2 regions of the Faecalibacterium prausnitzii genome follow, and region 2 is predicted to be linked to the other one. Evidence: predicted binding sites of a transcription regulator. Region 2 holds the regulator's gene; the other holds the start of a gene.

Region 1 (7,556 bases), 1.2 Mb from region 2:
AACAGCCAGGAAACAGCTCCCGTTGCCTCATCAAATTTCAGCAGACTACGGAAAGCACCAAAAATGGGGTAGATATAGCCACTGGAAACAGAATACTTTGTGGGAGTGGCGAGAAACTCCGTTTTTGTCGGAGTGTCAAGAGATTCGATGCCTCTCACGCTTCCAAAACGCGGATTTGCAACGCCCTGCGCCTTCTTATAATCCCTATACTTTTCAGGAAGTTCGCGTTCGATAACATCATAAAGCTCTACCAGTAGAGGAATTTGCCCGGTCAAAGACTTATAAAAAGGAGATTCAAATGCCTGCTTATAGCGCTTAAATACCTGTGTTTTACCGGAATAGCTCTGTACCGGGGCCGCATTGTCATCAGGATATTTGTCGATATCAAAGGCGTAGAGCAAGCGGAGCAGTTCCGAAACGTGAATAGGTTTATCCTCATTATCTTTGTAAGCAATCAGATCTGCATATGCCTGACCTGCAATGGAGGCTTTAATATCGTCGAACTTGTCGTCGAGATTGAATAGTGCCATATCAGAAACCTGAACCGACGTGTTGCGAGCATCGGAGAGGCGCGTGATATTCTGCACATTGGTGATGACTTCAACACGAACAAATTTGCGAATGTCTTCAGGAATTTCGTCGCGCTTACGCATGATGGCGGTATAGGTGTGGCCGCCGTCAAGAATGCCGTAAAGGGACTTGTCGTTTTCGTCATTCTGATCACCAATGTCAATGGTTACTTCCGAATCAGTGCTATTAAAGGTTAGCGTTTTGGCGGCGATGACGATACCGCGGTTGTTGATATAGAAATCAGTTTCCGGCTCCACTACAGCAGTGAGCAAGCTACGAGCCACATTGGTTGTCATCTTTGGTTCACGCGGATTGACATCGAGAGGAATATTAGAGGGAAGCTCCTTCATATCCACCAGCAGATAATAAATGGTTTCGAAGGTGCTTTCATCTTTGTCTCCCTTACGATAAGGGGATGCGAGGGTACGAAGAGCCTCAACTTTAAACTTTAAATTGGCCATTTTATGGCCTCCTTATATTTTCTTCTCGAGGGCTGTTGCCCTGAGAACAATTTTAGTATATCATATACTCAAAAATAAACAATGCACCATGGTGCATAATGGAGAGATATATGGCTGAAAAAGCAAGACAGAGTGAAGCTCTAACAAAAATAGGAAAAATGTTTGAGCAGAAACGAAAGTCATTAGGAAAACAGTACAAAAGCCGTGAACAATTTATCTATAATAGAAGTGACGAATTGTTCGGCTCAGAAGATTGGATTTCGCTTCGACACCTTTGCAATATAGAACACGGAAGGAATTGGATTAGTATAGAAAAACTAATTATGCTTGCCGATGCTTTGGAAGAAAATCCTGTCGATTTGTTTGCTGAAATAGTTAAAATATATCGAAGTTCTAAAAATTGACTGACTTTTGTGCAGATACTGGCGCAACTTGGATATGATATTGAGCTTACCTACATACAGAAATAGGCCGGTTCGCAAAAAATACAAACTTTATTATAGAAATATCACGAAAGGATTATTTGATATGGACAAAGAAACGATCATCATTGCATCTGAAGATGTGGAAATAATTGATGCATCTGAATATAAAGAAGAACTATCGGAACATTTTGGGCGAGTTCCAGAGGTGGCGAAACCTCTGCTCAAAGGAGCAAAGACAGTTTTTTCCCAAATAGAGAAGTCATTATATACTGCACCGGCCTTTATTAACGCCGTTAAAGCGGCAGTGCCGGATGTGACATTGCAGGCGATGCTGACAGATGAGCAGAAGCAGCAGATTGCAAAAGGAGCCCTTAAGTTAATGACGAAAAAAGATGGCTCGCTCATGGCAAACCTTATTAGCCCTGAGACAAAGAAAATTGTGGCTACCCACAACCGCCCTGAGGGCATCAAAGGCGCGTAGGCCACGGCGGCAGCGATTTTTCTGGCCCGTACCGGCCACAGCAAGCCGGAAATCAAACAGTATGTGGAGCAGACCTTCGGTTATGACCTGAACCGTACCTGCGATGAAATTCGGCCGACCTATCATCATGTGGAGACCTGTCAGGAAACTGTGCCGGAAGCAATCATTGCTTTTCTGGAAAGCGTCAGTTTTGAGGATGCACTTCGCAATGCAGTATCTCTGGGCGGCGACAGCGACACCCTTGCCTGCATCACCGGCGGCATTGCCGAAGCTTTTTACGGGATGCCGCAGGAACTGCGGGACGAGACTCTGAAACGTCTGCCGGAGGATATCCGGGAAGCATATGAACTGTTGTGCTTTATGATTGCTAAGATGATATAAAATGCGATAATACGACTGAATTGTGAAAAGATTGCATGGAATTTCATAAAAGTATTATTCTTTCATGAATTTTAGCACTCTTCTATTGACACTGCTAACGCATGGTGCTATAACAGTGGCGTGCTCAGGAGGAAGGGCAAAAGGAGAACCGCAAGGCTCCCCGGAAAGCCTTTCCGAATAAACAACATAAAGATTTTTTACCCGACCCGAACGCCGGGATTGGAGGAATGATTTATGTTTATGCCGACTGTTTTCCATGAAAACCTGTTCGATGATTTCTTCGATCCGTTCTGGAATGACGCTGCACTGGAACGTATGATGAACCGTGAGGCTCGTGATACCTTTGGTAAGCGCGGTGCAAACATGATGAAGACCGATGTCAAACAGACGGACAACGGCTACGAGATGGCCGTTGACCTGCCGGGCTGCAAGAAGGAAGACGTTCAGATGGATCTGAACGACGGCTACCTGACCATTCAGGCAGTGCGCAGCCACAGCAATGACGAAAAGGATCAGAAGGGTCGCTATCTGCGGCGCGAATCCTTCTCCGGCACCTGCGCACGCAGTTTCTACGTGGGCGATGTGAAGAAGGAAGACATCCACGCAAAGTTCGAGGATGGTGTCCTGCACGTCGAGCTGCCTGCTCCTCAGCAGACGAAGGCTTTGCCTGAGAACCCGAATCTGATTGCAATCGAGTAAAACGCCGGTCGTGTGCGCCAAAGCACAACGCACATAAGATGCCCCCGGAGAGCCGCAATAAGCCCTCCGGGGGCATTTTTGTTTCGCTATCTTTTCCGTAAGGGAAAATCATGGTATACTGAGAACAGCAACTCGGAATTTATGGAGGTACTTCACTATGGAATACAAACGCTTTGGCGGTAAGCTCCTTGTCCGCATCGACAAAGATGAGGAAATCGGTGAAACAAATTTGATTTTAGGGGGACAAAGATGAGTGATGTAAAAGGAAAGACCGGCGCAGTCCTGAGGGAGACGGCAGTCCTGACCGGGGCGGTGGCGATCATTGCGGCGGGCGTTTTCTTTTTTCTGGTGCCGAGCCATACATCCGTCAGCAGCATTTCCGGCTTTGGCATCGTGCTGTCCAATTTTGTGCCGCTGCCCTTGTCGGTCATTACGATGATCCTGAACGTCGTGCTTCTCATCATCGGGTTCTTTACCTGCGGCAGAGAATTTGGCGCAAAGACCGTATACACCAGTGTGCTGCTGCCGGTGTTTCTGGGGCTGTTTGAAAAGCTGTTCCCGGAGTTCGGCTCGATGACCGGCAGTCAGGAGCTGGACGTGCTGTGCTATATTCTGGTGGTCAGCATCGGGCTGAGTATTTTGTTCAACCGCAATGCATCCTCCGGCGGGCTGGATATCGTGGCAAAGATCATGAACAAGTACCTGCACATGGAATTGGGAAAAGCCATGTCTCTGTCGGGAATGTGTGTGGCGCTTTCCGCGGCCCTGGTCTACGATAAAAAGACCGTGGTGCTGAGTATCCTCGGTACTTACTTCAACGGCATCGTGCTGGACCATTTCATCTTTGATAACAGCATCAAACGCCGCGTCTGCATCATCACCGAAAAAGAGGAGGCGCTGCGTCAGTTCATCCTCCATGACCTGCACAGCGGTGCGACCATGTACAAGGCCATCGGTGCATACAATCTGGAAAAGCACAACGAGATCATTACCATCGTGGACAAGAGCGAATATCAGAAGCTGATGAACTTTATCAACCGGGAAGACCCCAAGGCTTTTGTTACCGTTTACAATGTGTCCAGCATGCAGTATCAGCCCAAGATCTGATCGGCGGAGAGCTGCGTGGTATACTCAAGTCCGGAAATATCAAAGCGCATGGAGGTAAAAAGCATGCTGACCTATACCTATGTTTCAGAGGGGACGTTTGCCCTGATGGAAAAACCAAAGCCGGTGCTGCAGCACGAGCGAGACGCCATTGTAAAGGTGACCCTTGCCAGCATCTGCTCCAGCGACCTGCACATTAAGCATGGCAGCGTGCCCCGGGCGGTGCCCGGTATCACCGTAGGGCACGAGATGGTGGGCATCGTGGAAGAAGTGGGCAGTGCGGTGACCAATGTGAAACCCGGCGACCGGGTGACGGTGAACGTGGAGACCTTCTGCGGAGAGTGCTTTTTCTGCAAAAAAGGCTTTGTGAACAACTGCACCGATCAAAACGGCGGCTGGGCGCTGGGTTGCCGCATCGACGGCGGGCAGGCCGAGTATGTCCGGGTGCCCTTTGCGGATCAGGGACTGAACAAGATCCCGGACGGCGTCACCGATCGGCAGGCGCTGCTGGTGGGCGATGTGCTGGCCACCGGCTTTTGGGCGGCACGCATCTCGGAGATCACCCCCGAGGATACCGTGCTGATCCTCGGTGCAGGGCCGACCGGCATCTGCACGCTGCTGTGCGTCATGCTGCACAGCCCCAAGCGCATCATCGTCTGTGAAAAGGACGCAAGCCGCCTGCAGTTCATCCGTCGGCACTACCCGCAGGTGCTCACCGTGCAGCCGGAGGACTGCGCCGCCTTTGTGCGTGCCCACAGCGACCACGACGGGGCCGATGTGGTGCTGGAGGTGGCAGGGGCAGACTCTACCTTCCGGCTGGCATGGGAGTGTGCACGGCCCAACGCCGTTGTGACGGTGGTGGCGCTGTACGATAAGGCACAGACCCTGCCGCTGCCGGAAATGTACGGCAAAAACCTCACCTTTAAGACCGGCGGCGTGGACGGCTGCGATTGTGAAGAAACGCTGCGTCTCATCGCAGAAGGCAAGATCGATACCGAACCGCTCATCACCCACACCTACCCCCTGCGCCGGATCGCAGAGGGCTACGAGCTGTTTGAAAAGAAACGGGACGGCGTGATCAAGGTGGCAGTGGAGTGCTGACGGTCTGCGCCAAGTCACACACGCACATAAAGTGGCCCCGGAGAGCTGTAACAAGCCCTCCGGGGCCATTTTTGTTTCCCGACATCTTTTCCGCAGCGGCAAGGCGTGGTAGAATAAGGGCAGAACCAATCCACAGGTGAGAAAATCGAACTTTAGAGAGAGGAGATGTTTCTATGCAGTCTGATGAGCTGAAACGCAGGATCTCGGCAGGCAGAGGAGATGCTTTGGCCGATCTGGTTTTGAAAAATGCCAGAATTGTCAATGTGTTTACCGATGAGATCGACACCGCTGACATTGCCATCAGCGGAAATTCGATCGTGGGCGTGGGAACGTATCATGGCCGGAAAGAAGTTGATCTGCGCGGCAAATATGTCTGCCCGGGCCTGATCGATGGGCATATCCACATCGAAAGCTCCATGCTCTGTGGTCCGGCTTTCGAGCAGGCAGTGCTGCCCCACGGTACCACTGAGGTGGTCACAGACCCACACGAGATCTCGAACGTTGCGGGGCTGGAAGGCTTGGATTTTATGCTGGAAACGACAAAAAATCTGACCCTTTCGGTTTATTTCATGCTGCCCTCCTGTGTGCCGGCCACGGATCTGGATGAATCCGGCGCGGTGCTGAACGCAGAACAGCTCCGGCCTTACTACGGCGATCCCCGTGTGCTGGGGCTTGCGGAACTGATGAATGCCTACGGGACGGTGCGCTGTGACCCGAAGATCCTGCAGAAGATCCGCGACTGCACCGAAGCGGGAAAGATCGTGGATGGACACGCACCGCTCTTGAGCGATAAGGACCTGAATGCTTATATTGCGGCAGGCGTTCAGTCCGATCACGAGTGCTCCAACATCGAGGAAGCCATGGAAAAACTCCGGCGCGGACAATACATCATGATCCGGGAAGGAACGGCTGCCAAAAATATGGAGGCCCTGATGCCGCTGTTCCGGGAGCCCTATTGCAGCCGCTGTATGCTGGTGACGGATGATAAGCACCCCGGTGACCTGCTGGACAGCGGCCACATCGATTCCAACATCCGTAAAGCGATCCGGCTGGGCGCAGACCCGGCAGTGGCCGTCAAAATGGCAACGCTGGTCCCGGCACAGTATTTTGGGTTCAAGCAGCGCGGTGCCGTAGCATCGGGGTACCGGGCAGATCTGGTTGTGGTTCCTGATCTGGAATCCTTTACGGTCGAACAGGTTTACAAGAACGGCACGCTGGTGGCCGAGCACGGAAAAACGCTGAAACCCGCACCGCTTGACATCGACCGTGTGAGATTTTCCCACGTTATGGATTCCTTTGATCTGGATGAGATCACACTGCAGGACCTGGAACTTCGGGAAAGCGGGGAGCAGGAGCGTGTCATCTGCCTGAACCGGGGCGAGCTGCTTACGGAGGAAAAAATCATCCAGTTCCAACGGCATCCGGGCAAAGCTCCCGGTGTGGACCCGGAACACAACGTCGTAAAACTGGCCGTTTTTGAGCGGCATCATCACTCCGGCCATGTGGGCATTGGCTTTTTAGGAAACTTCAGCCTGAAATGCGGAGCCGTTGCATCGAGCATCGCACATGATTCCCATAACCTGATCGTGGCAGGGGACAACGATACCGATATGATGTTGGCCGGCAACACTGTGCGGAAAAACAAAGGCGGACTTGCGTTTGTGGCAGATGGACAGGTCGTGGCAGAACTTGCGCTTCCGGTGGCCGGATTGATGAGCACCGAAAGTGCAGAGAGCGTTGCGGCGAAAATGCAGGCGCTGAACGATGCCCTCAAGGCACATGGTGTAGCGGAAGATATCGGCATCTTTATGACCCTCGCCTTCGTCAGCCTTCCGGTCATTCCAAAACTCAGACTGAATACCTATGGCATCATCGATGTAGCGCAGCAGAAAGTCGTTCCGGCTGTTTTTTAATACGCGATAACAAAAATGCTGCCGGAGACCGACCCGAATGGTCCGTCTCCGGCAACAGAACAGTTCGTTCCTACTCTTAGAAGCGAGCCGCATCAAGAGAAAAATTGACGGAAATTCTTATTTGATAAATTGGAATTTCGGGAGGTAAAGAGCAATGAAAAAAGCTATTATTACGATGATTGTGGTATTTGCATTCGTTATCTGGCCATTTGGTGGTGTATGGCAACTCTTGTCTGGCGTTATCGGCGGTGGAGTCCAAGAGTCCTTTATCTATCCGATTTATGGCGGAATCGTTCTTCTGGCAGGTCTTATCGTTGTTTGTACTGAACTCATTCTGGAAGAAATCAAATCGTTAAAAGACGATATAAAAGATAAAAAAGAAAGATGTTGACAAATTCGCGTTTATCAAGGTGAACATTTA
Region 2 (7,556 bases):
ACCATCACGATGACGTCGCCTGCGGGGCCGCCGTTGGCACCGGCATCGCCCATTCCGCGCAGTGCAAAGCTCTGATCGTCGTCGATGCCCATGGGGATGGACACCTCCAGCGTCTTCCGGGTGGCCGTCTTGCCGGAGCCGTGGCAGACCTTGCAGGGGTTCTTGACCAGCTTGCCCTTGCCGCCGCAGCGGGAGCAGGGCTGCTGGGTCTGCATCACACCAAAGGGTGTGCGCTGCTGGCGGATGACATAGCCGCGGCCGCCGCAGTCGGGGCAGGTCTCCGGGCTGGAGCCTGCCGCACAGCCGGAGCCATGGCACTCCGTGCACTCCTGCTGGCGGGTGATGGTGATGTTCTTCTTGCAGCCGTGGACGGCCTCGTCAAACGACAGGGTGATCCGGACACGGATGTCCTGGCCCTTGCGGGGGGCGTTGGGGTTGGCCTGGCGGGACGATGCACCGCCAAAGCCGCCGAACCCACCGCCGAAGATATCGCCGAAGATGTCGCCCAGATCGACGCCATCGCCGCCGAACCCGCCAAAGCCGCCTGCACCGCCGCCGTTCTGGGCTGCGTAGCTGGGGTCAACGCCTGCAAAACCATACTGGTCGTACATCTGGCGTTTCTTCGGGTCCGAAAGCACCTCGTTGGCTTCGTTGACTTCCTTGAATTTTTCCTCAGCGTCCTTGTCGCCGGGGTTGTAGTCCGGGTGGTACTTCATTGCCAGCTTGCGGTAGGCCTTTTTGATCTCCGCATCCGTGGCCGATTTGGATACCCCCAGCACTTCGTAGTAATCACGCTTTTCCTGTGCCATATCCACTCACCTCTCGTATCGTAGCAACCTCCCCCTGACAGCAGCGCGCTCCCGTTTCCCACAGCGGGAAACATCCAGCAATCTGCGCAATGCTGGCCGACCTGCCAAGGGCTCCCCGGCTGGGGAGCTGGCGAGTGTCAGCGAGACTGAGAGGTTTAACCCACAAAGGCCGCTCCGGCAAAACCGGAGCGGCTTTTGCTTATATCTCAGCGCACATCCGCCGGTTTGGCCGGACATGTGCTGCCTGTATCAAAACTTAGACTTCCTTGAAGTCTGCATCGACGACGCCGTCGTCATTGGGCTTCTGCTGGTTGGCTGCACCGGCATCGGGGCCCGGCTGTGCGCCTGCGGCCTGCTGTGCGGCAGCAGCTGCCTGATACATCTTCTCGAAGACGTGGCTCAGCGCATCCTGCTTTGCCTTGATGTCGTCGATGGAGCCGGACTGCACAGCGGTCTTCAGGTCGGCCAGCTTTGCCTCGGCCTCGCTCTTGACGTCTGCGGGCATCTTGTCGCCGTTCTCCTTCAGCATCTTCTCGGTCTGGAAGACCATCTGGTCGGCACCGTTGCGGATATCGACCTCTTCGCGCTTCTTCTTATCGTCTGCTGCGAACTGCTCTGCTTCCTTGACGGCCTTGTCGATGTCGTCCTTGGACATGTTGGTGGAAGCCGTGATGGTGATGTTCTGCTCCTTGCCGGTGCCCAGGTCCTTTGCGCTGACCTTCACGATGCCGTTTGCATCGATATCGAAGGTGACTTCGATCTGAGGCACACCACGGGGAGCCGGAGCGATGCCATCCAGGTGGAAGACACCCAGGCTCTTGTTGTCGCGTGCGAACTCACGCTCGCCCTGCAGAACGTTGATCTCGACCGAGGGCTGGTTGTCGGCAGCGGTGGAGAAGACCTGGCTCTTGTGGGTGGGGATGGTGGTGTTGCGCTCGATGATCTTGGTGCAGACGCCGCCCAGGGTCTCAATGCCCAGGCTCAGCGGGGTGACATCCAGCAGCAGCAGGCCCTTGACGTCGCCCTGCAGGACACCGCCCTGAATGGCAGCACCGACTGCCACGCACTCGTCGGGGTTGATGCCCTTGAAGGGCTCGCAGTTCAGTTCCTTCTTCACGGCGTCGTAGACGGCGGGGATACGGGTCGAACCACCGACCATCAGGACCTTCTTCAGGTCAGAAGCGCGCAGGCCTGCATCCTGCAGAGCCTTGCGGACAGGGGTCATGGTGCGGTCGACCAGATCTGCGGTCAGCTCGTTGAACTTTGCGCGGGTCAGGGTCATATCCAGATGCTTGGGGCCGGTCGCATCGGCGGTGATGAAGGGCAGGTTGATCTGGGTGCTCATTGCGCTGGACAGCTCGATCTTTGCCTTCTCAGCCGCTTCCTTCAGGCGCTGAGCAGCCATCTTGTCCTTGCGCAGGTCGATGCCGTTCTCGGTCTGGAAAGCGTCTGCCATCCAGTCGATGACGCGCTGGTCGAAGTCATCGCCGCCCAGGTGGGTATCGCCGTTGGTGGCCAGAACTTCGGTGACGCCGTCGCCCATCTCGATGATGGAGACATCGAAGGTGCCGCCGCCCAGGTCGTAGACCATGATCTTCTGGTCGTCTTCCTTATCGATGCCGTAGGCCAGAGAAGCAGCGGTCGGCTCGTTGATGATACGCTTGACGTTCAGGCCGGCAATGGTGCCTGCGTCCTTGGTGGCCTGACGCTGGCTGTCGTTGAAGTATGCGGGGACGGTGATGACTGCCTCGGTGACAGGCTCACCCAGATAAGCCTCGGCGTCTGCCTTCAGCTTCTGCAGGATCATGGCGCTGACCTGCTGGGGGGTGTACTCCTTGCCGTTCAGGGTGACTTTGTGGTCGGTGCCCATCTGGCGCTTGATGGAAGAAACGGTGTTCTCCGGGTTGGTGATGGCCTGACGCTTTGCGACCTGGCCGACCAGACGGTCGCCGGTCTTGGTGAAGCCGACAACGGACGGGGTGGTGCGGGCACCCTCAGAGTTTGCGATGACGACGGGTTCGCCGCCCTCCATAACAGCCACACAGCTGTTGGTGGTGCCAAGGTCGATACCAATGATCTTACTCATAATGAAAGCTCCTCTCAAATCAGAACGTATTTGTTTATATGATGCTCAAAGTGGATAAGCGGATGTTTATTTGAAAACCCTTGCGGGTCTTTGCGAAGTTACTCGGCCACCACAACGGTCGCATGGCGGACGATCTTGTCGCCCAGCTTGTAGCCCTTCTGGTAGACGGTGACCACCGTGCCGCTCTCCTGGCCCTCTTCGGCGGGGACCTGCTGCACGGCGTTCATGAAATTGGGGTCGAACGGCTTGCCCAGGGATTCGATCTCCTCCACATGGAGGACATCCAGTGCCTTGGCCGCCTTGTCCAGCGTCATGGTCACACCCTTTTTGTAATTCTCGTCGGTGGTGGGGGCGTTGGCCGCCATCTCCAGCGTATCCAGGATGGGGATGATCTGGTTGACCGCAAAGGAGATGCCATCGTTGAACTTCTGGTCCGCTTCGCGGGCGGTGCGCTTGCGGTAGTTGTCGTACTCGGCAGCCATCCGCAGCAGCTTTTCTTTGGTCTGGGCCGCTTCCTGCTCCGCTGCTTCCAGCTTTGCCTTTGCAGCTTCCAGGTCGCGGTTTTTCTTGAACCAGCCGTCCTTCTTCGCATCCTTGGGTTCCGCTGTCTCGGATGCGGGCGCAGCCTGTTCAGCGGCTGCTTCGGGTGCGGCCTGCTCAGCGGTCTTTGGCTCTGCGGCGGGTTCCGCCTGCGGGGTCTTCTTGGTTTCTTCGCTCATTCCAGGTCCTCCTTATAGATCACAGTCCGCCGGGGTGCGGCTGCCTGCGGGGTATCTTTTCGTTTGCCGCTCATACCCTCGCCGAGCTGGTCGGCAAAGGTGTGGAGCAGAGGCATCAGCTTTTGGAAGGGCATCCGGGTCGGCCCGATGAGTGCCACCGAGCCCCACAGCCCGCCGCCGACCAGATAACGGTCGCTGACGATGCACAGGCCGGGGATCTGCGGCTCAATGTCCTCGCCCAGCAGGATGCTCTCGCTCTGCTCTGTGGGCGGGGCGATGAGCCGGGCGGCCGCTTCCTCATCGCTCAGCAGGCTGAGGATGGAACCGACCTTGCCTTCCAGCTGGGGCCAGTCGAGCAGGTACTGCTCGCCGCCCAGATAGACGTGCGGTTTGGTGGAATCCTGCAGGATGGCCGCTGCCGCCGACACCACTGGCACCAGCTCCGGGTTGATCTGGCCGCACAGCTCTGCAAGGAGCCGGGGCGAAAGATCCATGGGAGCCACGAATGTCAGGTTCCGGTTGAGCAGGGCGGCCAGCGCCGCAGCATCCTCACGCGAGAGGCCGGTGCGCACCCGCGCCACGCGGGTCCGGACGTAGCCGGCCGTGGTCACTGCCAGCACTGCCGCCGCGCTGCGGCCTACCTGCACCACCTCATAATGGGCGATGCAGAGGTCCTCGGCACAGGGAGTGCTGATGGCTGCGGTGCAGCCGCTGATCTGAGCCAGCGCCCGTGCGGCACCCTGGGCGAGCTTTTCAGGCTCGTGGTCCAGGCTGGCGAACACGGCGTCCACCCGTGCGCGGGTCACGCGGTCCAGCGGCTGGTCATCCGTCAGCAGATTGTCCAGATAATAACGGTAGCCCTTGGCACTGGGCACACGGCCCGCGCTGGTGTGGGGCTGCTCCAGCAGGCCCAGCTTGGTCAGCGCCGCCATCTCGTTGCGCAGCGTCGCACTGGAAACTGCCATATCAAAGTAGTTTGCCAGCACACTGCTGCCCACAGGCTCCCCTTCGAGACCATACAGCGCCACGATCGCCTGCAAGACTCGCTGCTTGCGTGCATCCATCGTCATAGCGCCTGCCTCCTTCGTTTGCTTTTTGTTCTTTAGCACTCTGTCTTCCTGAGTGCTAAGACCATTATATCCAATTTTTCCGCGCTGTCAATAGGTTCGCAGAAAAGTTTTGAAAGATTCACAAATTGGTCATAAGCAAACGGCCCACGCCGAGGCGCAGGCCGTTTGCTTTTATAAGGTATTTACTCTTCCATCTGTTTTGCCAGAAACGCCGCCGCCACTGCTGCGGCCTTTTCCTGCGCGGCATCCGGCTGTGCCGCCCGGTCCTCGGTCAGAAAGCCCACGGCACCGGTCACATCCCCCGCCGCGATGATGGGGCAGACACAGAGCAGAGCGCGCTGCGCCCCCTCGCAGGGCAGGAGGGCCTTTTCCGGGTCGCCGTCGCTGGCGTAGAGCTTCCGGCTGTCCATCAGCTTTTCCAGCGGCTGGCTGACGCTGCGGTCCACAAGGTCCCGCCGCCCGGCACCGGACGCCGCCAGGATGCGGTCCCGGTCACAGACGAAGGCTGTCAGTGCGAAGCTCTTGCTCAGCGCATCCACATACTGCGTCGTCACGCTGCTCAACTCTCCCACCGGCGAATACTTCTTGAAGATGACCTCGCCGTCGCCGGTCGTGAAGATCTCCAGCGGGTCTCCCCGGCGGATGCGCTGGGTGCGGCGGATCTCCTTGGGGATGACGACCCTCCCCAGCTCATCAATGCGGCGGACGATCCCGGTTGCTTTCATAACACATTCTCCCTTTCTCGGTCCCACGTTTCCTTGGTTCCCAGATTTCGTTTCCTGTGGTTATTTTGTGGTAGAGAAAGGAGAATTATTCAAGCGCGAAGCTCTGCCTGCGGGAGCTTCCCTGTTTTTGCTTGTCCTCATACATCCGGTGGTCTGCCAGGATGCGGATGTCGCGGACGTCGGCCCGGTCGGCCGGGTAGCAGGCCGAACCGCAGCTGGTGCCAATGCAGATGGTCCGGCCGTCCAGCACATAGGGCTGCCGGATGACCGATTTGATGGTCTCGATCCGCTGGGCGCACCCGTCTGCATCGACTTCGCCGTTCACGATCAGGGCAAACTCATCGCCGCCGATGCGGAACGCAAGGTCGCTGCTCCGCACACAGCTCCGCAGCCGGTCGGCCACGGCCCGGAGCAGCTGGTCGCCCACATCGTGGCCGTAGGTGTCGTTGACCGGCTTGAACCGGTCCAGATCCAGATAGAACAGAGCAAAGGGCTGGCGCGCCTTTTCCTTCTGCTTCAGGGTGCTGTTGAAGCACCGCTCGTTGAACAGGCCGGTCAGGCCGTCGGTGTTGGCCAGCCCCTCCAGTTTCCGTCGTTCCAGCGCTTCGGTGCGGAGGGCGTTTTCTTTTTCTTCCATTTCCAGTGCCGCATCCAGCTTGACCGACCGCACCATCGCCACGGCCACGCTGCCCATCAAAAAAAGCAGCAGCAGGATGGTAGCCGTCTGGATCTTCCGCATCCCGGCATCGACGACATCGCGCTCCACGATACCCACGACGGTCAGGTCCTGAAAGCCCACCGGCTGATAGACCAGATAATAGCCCTTGCCGCCGTACCGATACCCGGTGCTGCCGCTGCCGCCGCTGCGCACGTTCTCCCGCATGGCGGCAAAGCCGTCGGCATCGACCTTGGCATTTTTCTCCAGAAAATCGAACAGGTTCGTCATCCAGGATTCGATCTCACTCTTCGGCTCCTCGGACAGCATCACGCTGCCGTCCGGGTAGATGATGTAGCAGTCGCTCTGGCCGTTGTAGGCATGGCCGCCGATCATCTCTTCCAGCGTTGCATTGTTGTAGCTGACGGCAATGCAGGTGTAGGTCACACCGGAGACCTCGACCGGCCGGATGGGCACGGTGAACACGACCCGGCGCTCGCCCGTGTCCATGATATAGCTGCTCACGCTGGAGTGGCCGGTCGCATACGTCGCTGCAAACGCGCCCCACTGTCCCTGCGCCTCTCCGCTCTCTCCGGCGGCTTTCAGATACTGGTTGGACTCGTTGAACAGGTACAGCTCACTGTACCGCCAGGTCGTTTTTTCGCGGTTGAAGTGGCGCAGACTGGCCCGGATGGCCGTTTCGTCTGCCTCCTGCAAGCTGTTGCCCCACTCGCTCAGAACGTTCCAGTTGCGCTGCGCGAACATGGTAAACGTCTTGTTCACCTGCTCGTAGGTCTCCAGCAGGTTTTGGGTGCTCTCCCGATAGAACTGGCGCTGCACATATACCAGATAGCCCACAATGTTGAAAAGGCACACCACCACCAGGAGCGCAAGCGCAGCGGCTCGCCGTCTGCTTCTCCCCATCCTATGATCCCATGACATATTCATCGTACCCCCGAATTTTTTCGAGAGAAGTTAAAATTTCTTAGCCGCATCTTTGCTGCATCGCTTCAAATCTACCAGATTCTTCCTCTTCTGTCAATGCTCTTCCATAGTTTTTCCCGTTTGAACTCTGGCCGTTTTTTCCGGTTTATGCTATACTGGGTCTGTTCTTCAGGCCCTGCGCCGCGCGGGAGGGTTCCGGCGGCTTTTTCTCTTTTCAGAAAGGATCGTTTCATGCAACAGATCGTGATCTTAGGCGGCGGTGCAGCCGGGATGGCGGCGGCACTGGCCGCAGCACAGGCGGCCCCCGCCGGGGCAGTGCGCGTCACCGTGCTGGACCGCAACCCCCGCTGCGGCAAAAAGCTGCTGGCCACCGGCAACGGCCGGTGCAACCTCAGCAACACCGGCATCGCGCCGGAGTGTTATTTCACCGCAGACCCAAAGGCGCTGGCCCCGCTGCTGAACGCCGTGAACACCGCCGCGCCGCTGGAATGGTTCCGGGCGCTGGGGCTTTACACCCGCACCGACGAAGCCGGGCGGGTCTACCCGT

The links. Region 2 encodes HrcA, which represses chaperone genes, less so after heat shock. Its sites were predicted from a motif close to TGTTAGCACTCNNNNNNNNNGAGTGCTAACA; they were not measured.
Region 1: I5P96_RS05240 (Hsp20/alpha crystallin family protein) is a predicted target of HrcA. The motif match lies at 2,388-2,418, and genes of this name have one in related genera.

The regions. Positions count from the first base shown of each region.
Region 1 covers NZ_CP065377.1:1,066,534-1,074,089, forward strand. The annotation lists gene I5P96_RS05225 (AIPR family protein) at 1-1,031, opposite strand, end outside; gene I5P96_RS05230 (XRE family transcriptional regulator) at 1,142-1,435, shown strand; gene I5P96_RS14275 (hypothetical protein) at 1,560-1,937, shown strand; gene I5P96_RS14280 (ADP-ribosylglycohydrolase family protein) at 2,001-2,318, shown strand; gene I5P96_RS05240 (Hsp20/alpha crystallin family protein) at 2,553-3,017, shown strand; gene I5P96_RS05245 (YitT family protein) at 3,267-4,124, shown strand; gene I5P96_RS05250 (alcohol dehydrogenase) at 4,188-5,222, shown strand; gene ade (adenine deaminase) at 5,396-7,135, shown strand; gene I5P96_RS05260 (hypothetical protein) at 7,290-7,526, shown strand.
Region 2 covers NZ_CP065377.1:2,761,623-2,769,178, forward strand. The annotation lists gene dnaJ (molecular chaperone DnaJ) at 1-809, opposite strand, end outside; gene dnaK (molecular chaperone DnaK) at 1,066-2,895, opposite strand; gene I5P96_RS13345 (nucleotide exchange factor GrpE) at 2,994-3,614, opposite strand; gene hrcA (heat-inducible transcriptional repressor HrcA) at 3,611-4,684, opposite strand; gene I5P96_RS13355 (stage V sporulation T C-terminal domain-containing protein) at 4,867-5,409, opposite strand; gene I5P96_RS13360 (diguanylate cyclase domain-containing protein) at 5,495-6,988, opposite strand; gene I5P96_RS13365 (NAD(P)/FAD-dependent oxidoreductase) at 7,241-7,556, shown strand, end outside.